Regions from separate parts of the Peribacillus sp. B2I2 genome, predicted to be linked through region 1. Evidence: riboswitches for the same ligand, from Rfam matches in the RefSeq annotation. Region 1 holds a riboswitch; each other region holds the start of a gene.

The links. A riboswitch is a leader RNA that binds a small molecule or an ion and turns the genes downstream of it on or off. The one in region 1 is predicted to bind S-adenosylmethionine.
Region 2: it holds a riboswitch for S-adenosylmethionine, as region 1 does, so the genes downstream of both, ABIE66_RS24900 (5-methyltetrahydropteroyltriglutamate--homocysteine S-methyltransferase) here and ABIE66_RS14395 (YezD family protein) in region 1, are expected to answer to the same signal.
Region 3: it holds a riboswitch for S-adenosylmethionine, as region 1 does, so the genes downstream of both, ABIE66_RS02420 (sugar ABC transporter substrate-binding protein) here and ABIE66_RS14395 (YezD family protein) in region 1, are expected to answer to the same signal.

Annotation. Positions count from the first base shown of each region.
Region 1 covers NZ_JBGCCB010000001.1:2,914,221-2,917,503, forward strand. Annotated here, with positions in the region: gene sat (sulfate adenylyltransferase) at 1-905, opposite strand, end outside; gene ABIE66_RS14390 (phosphoadenylyl-sulfate reductase) at 958-1,662, opposite strand; gene ABIE66_RS14395 (YezD family protein) at 1,848-1,991, opposite strand; SAM riboswitch class I at 2,163-2,271, opposite strand; gene ssuE (NADPH-dependent FMN reductase) at 2,546-3,079, opposite strand.
Region 2 covers NZ_JBGCCB010000001.1:4,993,098-4,996,380, forward strand. Annotated here, with positions in the region: gene ABIE66_RS24885 (MIP/aquaporin family protein) at 1-5, opposite strand, end outside; gene ABIE66_RS24890 (glycerol-3-phosphate responsive antiterminator) at 241-783, opposite strand; gene ABIE66_RS24895 (hypothetical protein) at 944-1,381, opposite strand; SAM riboswitch class I at 1,566-1,667, shown strand; gene ABIE66_RS24900 (5-methyltetrahydropteroyltriglutamate--homocysteine S-methyltransferase) at 1,751-2,854, shown strand; gene ABIE66_RS24905 (ArsR/SmtB family transcription factor) at 2,906-3,208, shown strand.
Region 3 covers NZ_JBGCCB010000001.1:484,786-488,068, reverse strand. Annotated here, with positions in the region: gene ABIE66_RS02425 (sugar ABC transporter ATP-binding protein) at 1-324, opposite strand, end outside; gene ABIE66_RS02420 (sugar ABC transporter substrate-binding protein) at 381-1,493, opposite strand; SAM riboswitch class I at 1,612-1,717, opposite strand; gene ABIE66_RS02415 (GTPase domain-containing protein) at 1,815-3,283, opposite strand, start outside.

The DNA of each region.
Region 1 (3,283 bases):
TTCCCAAAGATTTTTTGAGCATCATATGTGCCATAATAATCACCCACACCCGCATGATCACGTCCGACGATAAAATGGGTGCAACCGTAATTTTTACGGACCATCGCATGGAAAATCGCTTCTCTTGGTCCTGCATAACGCATGGCAGCAGGGAAAACTGCAAGTGAGACGCGATCCTTGGGATAATATTTTTCAAGCAACACTTTATAGCTTTCCATTCGGACATCTGCCGGAATGTCATCGGATTTAGTGGCACCTACAAGAGGATTTAAAAATAAGCCGTCGACAATCTCCAATGCTGTCTTTTGAATATATTCATGTGCACGGTGAACAGGGTTCCTCGTTTGGAATCCGACAACCGTTTCCCAGCCTTTTTCAGCAAAAGCTTTCCTTGTCTCAACTGGGTCCAGATAATTTGCTTGAAATAGCGGACGCTCTATTCTCTTGACTAACTTTATTTCTCCGCCGACATATACATCCCCGCGGTTATATAAATTTTTCACACCAGGATGCTTCACATCATCCGTTTGATATACTAATGTCGCTTCCAATTGTTTATCGGGAGTGAAAATATCGGAAACGGAGAGAACTCCGTATGTTTCACCTTCATGAGTCAGCTTTACCTCTTCACCTATAGTAAGAGTTTCTGCAACTTCAACGTTCAAAGGCAGCGTAATCGGGATGCTCCATACATGGCCGCTGCTAAGTCTCATATCCTTGACAACTGTCTCATAGTCACTTTTAGTAAAGAAACCTTTGATCGGGCTGTAGGCACCAGTGCCTATCAATTCAAGATCACTTAAAGCTATTTCGTCAATTTCAATTGACTTTGTTATTTTACTAAAATCATATTTTGGTTCCCAAAGATCGATTAGTGTTCCTCCGTGCGGTAAACTGATTGTCATGCTAATTTCCCCCTATGGTTTCTATTGATTTAAGCCTATAATTTCTATTTATTTAAGATAAATGCAATCCGCATTCCGTTTTTTGGGCTCCTTGCCAACGGCCTGAGCGTAAATCATCTGCATTGAAGGCAGGTGCCGTACATGTTTTACAACCAATGCTTGGATATCCATTATCATGTAAGATATTATATGGAAGTCCATTTTTGTGGGCATAACGCCAAACATCTTTCCATGTCCAATGTATGAGTGGACATATTTTTACTGACTTGAACTTATTATCCTTATTGATATACTCTGTCAGAGCCCTTGTTTCAGATTGCTCCCTCCGTAGTCCCGAAAGCCAGGCTGTTGCCGTTGAAAGCACATCTGTAAGTGGAGTGATTTTACGGATGTTACAGCACTTATTGGAATCGCTAAGCCATAATTCATCCCCATGTTCCGCCGCCTGTTCTTCAAGCGTCAATGCTGGTTTCTTCATTTCGATTGAAAGATTTGGATATCGCTTTTTCACTTGATCGATCAATTGGTAAGTTTCCTCAAAATGAACATCTGTATCAAGGAAAACTATTTTTGCCGAGGGATTGACCTTCGCCAATAAATCCGTAAGCACGATGCCTTCTATACCGAAACTACACGCATATATCAGTTTGTTTCCATAATGGTCATTCGCCCATTGCAGTACTTCCAAAGCACCTTTTGTCTCACTATCTTCAGGAAATACAGGTAAATCCCCGGTGTTGAAATTTTCATAGTTTATTAATGCAGCCAACTTTGTAGCCCCCTCTAAGAACTTGCTGTATGTCGCTGGTTAGAGTTACTTTTGATCAATGCCCGTTATAATCTTCCCCAGTTTAAATGACCCTAGGAAAAAGAGACGAATCTAACCAATACTCTCTTTATATCAGTTAAACCCGCCTCTAGTTTTTCTAGTCAGCAGATACCTTATTTAATTCTTAGCTTTTCATTTCTTTCCATTTGAATGATTTTACCATCTTGGACAATAAGTGTAATCGATCCATACTTCATTGAATTAAGCATTTCTTGAAGTCGTTCAAATATTTCTTCAAGCTGATTCTCTTTATCCAAACCTGTTCCTCCTTTAAGAAAATCCGCGAATATATTATTTCACCGCTGATTAAATGAATTTATTAAATTTATATAATTCCAAACAACCTTAAATTGTTATGGTTTCCCAAAGAATTTTCCGAAAAATAAAAATCTTTCCATGATGGAAAGATTTCAAGGTAAATATTCTTTACCTTATCTTCCAAAATGATCAACATTTTGTTGGAGGTAGCACCTTGCATCCATCATGCAGGTTGCTGGACTTCAAAGGGCCAATTCCCTCCGTCGCTCTGGATAAGTTTTATTATTTTAAATATTAACATATATTTAATCCTTGTCAATGGAGTTTTCTTATAAAATAACTTGGTTTAATATTATGGAGGAACTGTTATTTTTATACACACTATTCCATTCATGATTTTATGTTCATTTAAATATGAAAATAGACTCGTCTTTTTAGATAAAGTCTCCAAAAAAATGAGTCTATTTTCATTATTAAGCTATTATTGATGCCTGTCATTCATTGAAAAAGTAATTACTTGAATTCCATTCCTTTTGTTGAAGTCGATTACTTATTAATTTCTTAACTGAATCGCTTCTATAAATTCTTGAACCTGACTCTGGACGCGATCAACTAAATTCAAGTCATTGATCGGGTTTTCTGAATTCTGTTTATCTATTTCCTTATCCACAAAATATATGCCCTGCAACGGCTCGCCTTTTAATATTGAAATTAATGGTTTAAGCGCATAATCAATCGCCAATAAATGCCTGTTACTTCCGCCAATCATAATGGGCAGCACTGGCTTCCCCTTAAAAGCTCCTTCTGGCAGCAAATCAATCAAGGCTTTTAATACCCCTGTATAAGAAGCCTTATATACCGGTGAACCAATGATGATTCCTCTGGCTGCTTGTATTTTCTCCGAAAGCTTTAAGATATCTTCGCTATTATATTTCCCTTGGAATAAATCATCTGCTGAGAAATCCGTAATTGAGTAATAAGCTGTGGTAAATCCTTGGTTTTCGACTAATGATTGAATATGTTTTAGTGAAATGTCCGTTCTTGATGGAATCGCTGGACTACCTGATAAAATTACGATATCGCTCATATTAATCCCCTCCCATATTACATGGTTTTTAGAATAAAAATCCTCGTAATGAATTTGTTGCAGCATGCATTTATCGTAATAGTCTGAAAAATATAAGTCAAATCTTACACTCCGGTTTATTAATTTCACAAGTAATGATTGCTTACCATTCAAAAAAACACGGTCATATTTGCGGCTTGATGCACAAGCCTTTTAATATGACCG
Region 2 (3,283 bases), 2.1 Mb from region 1:
GTCATGAATAAAACCCCTCCCCTGATAATTTAAAAACCTTGCAAACAAATAAAAGGAGATTCACAGCAGAACTATCCTCATAAAAAAATTATGAATAGATCTGTTGTGAATCTCCTAGTCTCCGTCACATATATTAACTTGTAATGTAAAATATACTAGGTTGTGAAAACGCTGTCAATTATTTTGTGAAAAATTAATCTATTTTTCTGTATTTTTTTTCAAATTCCTCGTTCTACCCTATTAGACGATATCCCATAATTCAGTTTTGGAAGTGGTGATTGCCGACGCTCCAGCATCAAGGGCGTTCAGGACTTCATCAGAAGTACGTATGAGACCGCCTGCAAAAATGGGTGTTTGTAGTCGTTCCTTCACTTCTTTTATCATCCACGGCATAGCGCCCGGTAAAACTTCGATATAATCCGGCTTGGTTTTCTGCACCAGCTTATAACTTTTCTCCAGCGCATGCGAATCTATTAAAAAGATTCGCTGGATGGCAATGACCCCCTTTTGCTTCGCTTTCAAAATAACGTTTGATTTAGTCGAAATCAACCCATATGGATTATACTCCTGACAAATGAATTCTGTCGCATATTCATCACTTCTTATGCCATGGATCAAATCGACATGATAAATCATTTTCTTATTATGCTGCTTTGCCATCATACTTACATTTTTCAATTGTGATATATGCAAATCAAGAAACACGCCTATTTCATAGGAACTTTCTAAGAATCTTTCGAAATCCTTCATGCTTGCCGAAGCAGGCAAAATCTTCTGGTTCATTATTTTCCCCCTTATCTCTGGAAAAACTAAAACTTTTAGTAATTCAGTATATTTTAAAGAGCTTGGTTTTTCAAACACATTTTAATGAATCGCCACCCTATCCATCCTTACACTAACATACCTGTCATCCCCTTTATATATTGCGGCTAAAAACGATCCATCATAAAGAAAGTTTCATTTTCAATGCACCATCGACAAGTTCAAATGATTTAATTGTGCCGACCGGGATTTTTCTAACGATGTTCCAAGCATCAACATTCATTTTGATCATTCTATTTTCAAATTCAAAAAATGGTGGTCTGTTAAATATCCTTTGGTTGATGAAACTCCTGTCAATCGGTTCCATTTCCACTAATTCTAATGAGATCGTTCTTTTTTCCACGTGAACCGGTTTTAATGTAATCCTGAAAGCTACGTTTTTCTTAAACATCATTTTTTTCACTTCCGTCGTTCCGGAAAGCACTATATGCTTTGGCGTAATCTCGACTTTAATATCCTGATCAGATGATTTCATCTTTATGATTCTCTCTATCATAGCTGCAGTTACCGTTATCGGTATGCCATTTCCAAATATATTGGATGGATCGAATGCATTCATCCTGGTATTCCCCTCCAACTTTCAATATCACAGTTCATAAGGAACGTCGGTTATAACATATGCCGGGTTCACGGATGCAGTTAACATTTCCCGAGTTAATAATCGATATATTCTAAATCTTCCACCTTCAACCCTTGACCTTTGTAAAAACTACCTGTATAGTCATAATTAATTTAATAGACAACTCTTATCCAGAGAGGTGGAGGGACTGGCCCTTTGATGCCTCAGCAACAGACTAATCATGTACTGTGCTAATTCCAGAAGTGTAAAAACTTGAAGATAAGAAGAGTAAATAGCTATGCTGCCAACACCTCTTCTTATTTTTAAGAAGAGGTTTTTTATTTTATAAAAGGAAAGAAGGAATGCAACATGTCAATCACATTAACGAAAGCGCCTTTTAGGGCGGACCACGTCGGGAGTTTATTAAGACCGGAACGTTTACATATTGCCAGAAAGCAATTTAAGGATGGTACAATTTCAGCGGAACGACTTCGTGAAGTTGAAACCGAAGAAATCAATCGGATTGTCGATAAACAGATTGAAGTTGGATTAGAGGCTGTGACGGATGGTGAATTCAGACGGACATGGTGGCACTTTGACTTCCTTGAACATTTAAATGGAATCGAGGGATATGTTACTGAAAAAGGACTCACTTTCGATGGTGTGGAAACAGAGAGATATAACGTTCGCAATACCGGAAAGGTTTCATTCAATCCTGAACATCCCTTCATTCGTGATTTTATTGAATTGAACAAAATTGTGGACGGACGTGCCGTTGCCAAACAAACCATTCCCAGTCCCAATCAATTATTTGCTGTAGGTGTTCAAAGTGAAGACGTCTACCCTGATATCGAAGACTATGCAAATGATATCGTCAAAGCGTATCAGCATGCTTTGAAAGCTTTTTATGATGCAGGAGTGCGTTATCTTCAATTGGATGATGTATATATTGCCAGGCTTTCAGCTCCGGATTTCCAGTTCAAAGAGGGAAAATATACGAGGGAACAATTAATTGATTTAGCACTGCGTGTAATTAATGGCGCATTGGAAGGCAAACCAGAAGACCTGGTAGTCACCACCCACCTTTGTCGTGGAAACTACCAGTCGACATGGGCATTTGAAGGAAGCTATGCCCGTATTGCCCCAACATTATTGGCAAAAGAAAAAGTGGATGGATTCTTCTTGGAATATGACGATGATCGCTCAGGGGATTTCGAACCATTGGAATACATTCCAAATGGCGGGGCGCGTGTCGTTCTAGGGGTCGTCACTTCAAAAAATGGAAAAATCGAAGACAAGGAAGCTGTTAAGGCACGTATTAAAGAAGCCTCGCGCTTCGTTCCTTTCGAACAATTATGCTTAAGCCCGCAATGCGGCTTCGCTTCCACCCATCACGGCAACAGGCTAACGGAAGAACAGCAGTGGGAAAAGTTGAAGTTCGTCGTTGATGTAGCAAAAGAAGTATGGGAATGATTTTTTTATTAATCATTTGACATATCGATAATTCTCGATATAATGAAATGTATGAAAACAATCGAGATATTTAAAGCATTATCCAATGAATCCAGGTTGCAAATCTTAAAATGGCTCAAGGCGCCTGAACTCCACTTCACCCCTCATGAGGGAATAGATATGAAGGAAACCGGCGTTTGTGTAAGTCAGATTACAGAAAAATTAAACATGACCCAATCCACGGCCTCTCAATACCTCTCGATGCTTCTTAGAGCAGGATTGATCAAGACGGAGCGGATAGGAAAGTTTACGTATTACAAACGAGATGAAGATGCAATCTCAAAAATTACTGATTTCTTGAAAGAAGAAGTATGAAAATGAACCTGATCCCTGCCTTAGTGGGTTAGGTTTTATTTTCCTTTTAACAATTCGACATTTCACGATATGTTT
Region 3 (3,283 bases), 2.4 Mb from region 1:
GACCATATCATTCAACATCACATTTTCCCCAACGGTTAAATAAGGGATGAGGGCCGTATCCACTTCCTGATAAACAATTTGAATGCCTTGTTCCTGCGCCTCTTTTGGTGAGCGGATATCCTGCTTCACCCCATCAATGAATATGTCACCTGAATAATGAACATGGGCTCCCGATAAAACTTTCATTAACGTCGATTTCCCTGCTCCATTAGCACCGACCAATGCGTGGGCTTTCCCTGATTGTACAGAAAAATCAACTTCACTAAGCGCCTTCACCCCCGGAAATTCAATCGAGATTTTCTTCATTTCTAGTTGCGTGCCCATGTCCATTCCCCCTTATTGAACAGACACTCCCTTCACTGGAAAGAGAGTGTCCCCTTTTACTTTTTATAATGATCTTTCAAAACTTTCATCCAATCTTCTTCAAATTCCGCTGATACACCCCATCCTTCGACAATACCAGACAGATTTGCCATATTTACCGCTTCTTTTGAAGCTTGGATTTCCTTTTGTGAAATAAGTGAAGCCTCTAAGTCATAGGTTTGCGGCGTTTCTTCGCCCGCTAATTTTTTCGCCAATATCCTCATATTCACTGCACCGATCAACTTGGGATCGACTGCTGCCGTGTAGGACCATGAGCTTCCAGCTGATTTAATTTCCTGAAGGTCTGCATTCGACACATCTATTCCGTATATCTTCACTTCATCGCGTCCCGCTTCTTTAATTGCCCGGGCGGCACCGATAGCGAAGGCATCCCATGTTGCGAAAATTGCATCCAATTTACCTTTAGGATATTTATTCAGCATTGCGGCTACAGCATTTTGTGTTTGAACCGAAGTATCTGCAGACGCCACTCCGAATCTTTCGACTTCTTTAATTCCAGGGTTTTCTTTTAATTTCTCCTGATAAACAGCATTTCTTCTCACCATTGGAGGGAAACCATCCACCCAAAGATACGCAATTGCCGCTTCACCTTTCTTTTCTTCTATCAGTTTATCAAGAGCCAGTGTTGCCAACGCTTCATCATCCTGTGATGTTAATGTTACGCCTTCTATTTTAGTTAGATCGCTTATTGAATCGAATGTAACAACGCTTTTGCCTGCATCAACCAACTTTTGAACGTCATTCACTGTTGCTGCATCATCACCATGGGAGATGATATAGCCGTCATAATCTTCCTGCAAAGCCTGTGCGATCGCATCATGAAATTTAGCCGTATCACCATTGGCTGTATATGTATCCACTTGAAACCCCAGTGCTTCTCCTTCTTCCTTCGCTCCTGCTAAGTATTGGGCCGTATGATCATCACCGCCAATTTTACGGATCACTTTGATTTTGGCTCCTTCCCCATTAGCAAATATTTCCGGGACATTTTCAAATGATACTTTTTCTTCTTTCTTCGATTCTGTGGAACTCTGCCCTGTAGAGCAACCCGTTAAAAGCAAAGCCGAAGCGATGGCTGAAATGAATATCCCTTTAATAGACCTTCTCATCTTGTTCCCCTCCACATTTTCTTATTAGTCTTATCAGTTAAGTTGGTGTAAGTCCCAAAATAAAAACCTCTCTATTAATATAGAGAGGTTTAATCAGCTGTTTTGCAGACTTATCCCTCTCTTATCTGTCAAAACATTTCTGTTTTGCAGGATTTAGCACCAATTCCTAATGGAACGGTTGCTGGGCATCTTAGGGCCAGTCCCTCCGCCACTCTTGATAAGAGAATATATTGTGTTACGTTTTTCGTAATTATCACTTTATAGGGATATAGTCGTAAAGTCAATAGTTTTTCGAATATTTGAAATGTTCCCCGTTATTTTTCATTTTCTTTGCAGCTGGGCTAGACGCTTTTTCTCGATTTTTTCAAGTCTCTCCAACTGACGTAATTTCACTTCGAACAAAGTGATCGGGTCACGGTAAACTTCCGGATTTTCTTTCATATGCTCCAATGCAGCCTGGTAGTCTTTGATTTCTGTCTGCGTTTGCTCTATCGTTTTTTGAAGTAACGCAAAGGAACTGCGATAGAAAAGTGAGATGTCCCGATCCAAAGATTTTTCAAACAATCCAAATTGGGTAAGGAAACGTTCCGTGATCATTTCGGCAACATCTAGGTAATCTTCACTTTCCAGGTATTTCTTATAACGATTGTACATATTGGCTTTATTTTGCGGTATCGCCCCAAACAGCTTCCCTGCTCCTTTAAGCAGCAATTGTGATGGAGTTCTGCGCAAAAGGATATTAACGTTTTCGATGCGGATACTGCTTGTCATCCGGTCGGCATCACGGCGCCAGTCATCCAATACCCTAAAGTCACCTGCCAGCGTGATCCGTTCTTCTTTGTATAATTCATTGAACCCGGCACTCATTTCATCCATAAACTGCTGGCTTTGTGAGAACTCCATTTGGGAACTGGCAATCCAATCTTGAAGAGAACGGTAATATTGAGGCATGATCTTGTCAGAAATGAATGCTTGAATCCGCTCATTCATTTCCTGGTTTAACTGTACATGGACCTGACTGAAATCACTGCTTTCCGTTAACGATTTAGAGCAATCCCTCAGCAATTCAGGAATTTTAGAAGAAAGCTGATTTTTCACTTCATCCTTAAGCGAACTATAAGACCTTATGATATTTTCACTTTTTTCTTTTTCCAAATCAGCCAGTTGATTGACCGCTCCATTCAGTTTAACCTCCATCTGTTCATTCCAAGAGATGGAATGCTCGCATTTCCGTTCATTGGCTGCCCGTTTTTCTAACAGATAAGATAAAGTTTTACGAATGAACGCTAGGATTTTTTCAGATCTTCTTTCTTTCCAATTATCATCTTGATAATTCGATTGAAGGAATGCTGAAAGGTCCTTCAACTGCTGCTTGCTGTCATAAAGTTTGGAGAAAGCGAATACTTTTGCATTCGGAAAATATGCATTCACTTTATCCCATGTTTCGTCTTCCATCCGGACTGCGACTTGATCACTATATATCGTATCCATTTTATTCAATAAGAAATGGATAGGCAGTTTCGGAGCCATCATTTGAATTTCCAATAATAGATCTCGTTCACTGCCGGTGAAAGGCGCCCGGGCATCAAGAACGAACATCAGGCCATCACTGCCATGTAAATAGCCTTGGAAATCGGATTCCACGCTTTTCTCCCCATTGAACCCCGGTGTATCCAATAATCGCAGACCATTATTTCTAAGGTAGTCACTGATAATCGTCACATCGACAATAGTCCCTCGCTGACGGCGTGTTTCATCCAATTCAGCCAGCTCCATGACCACTTTGCTAT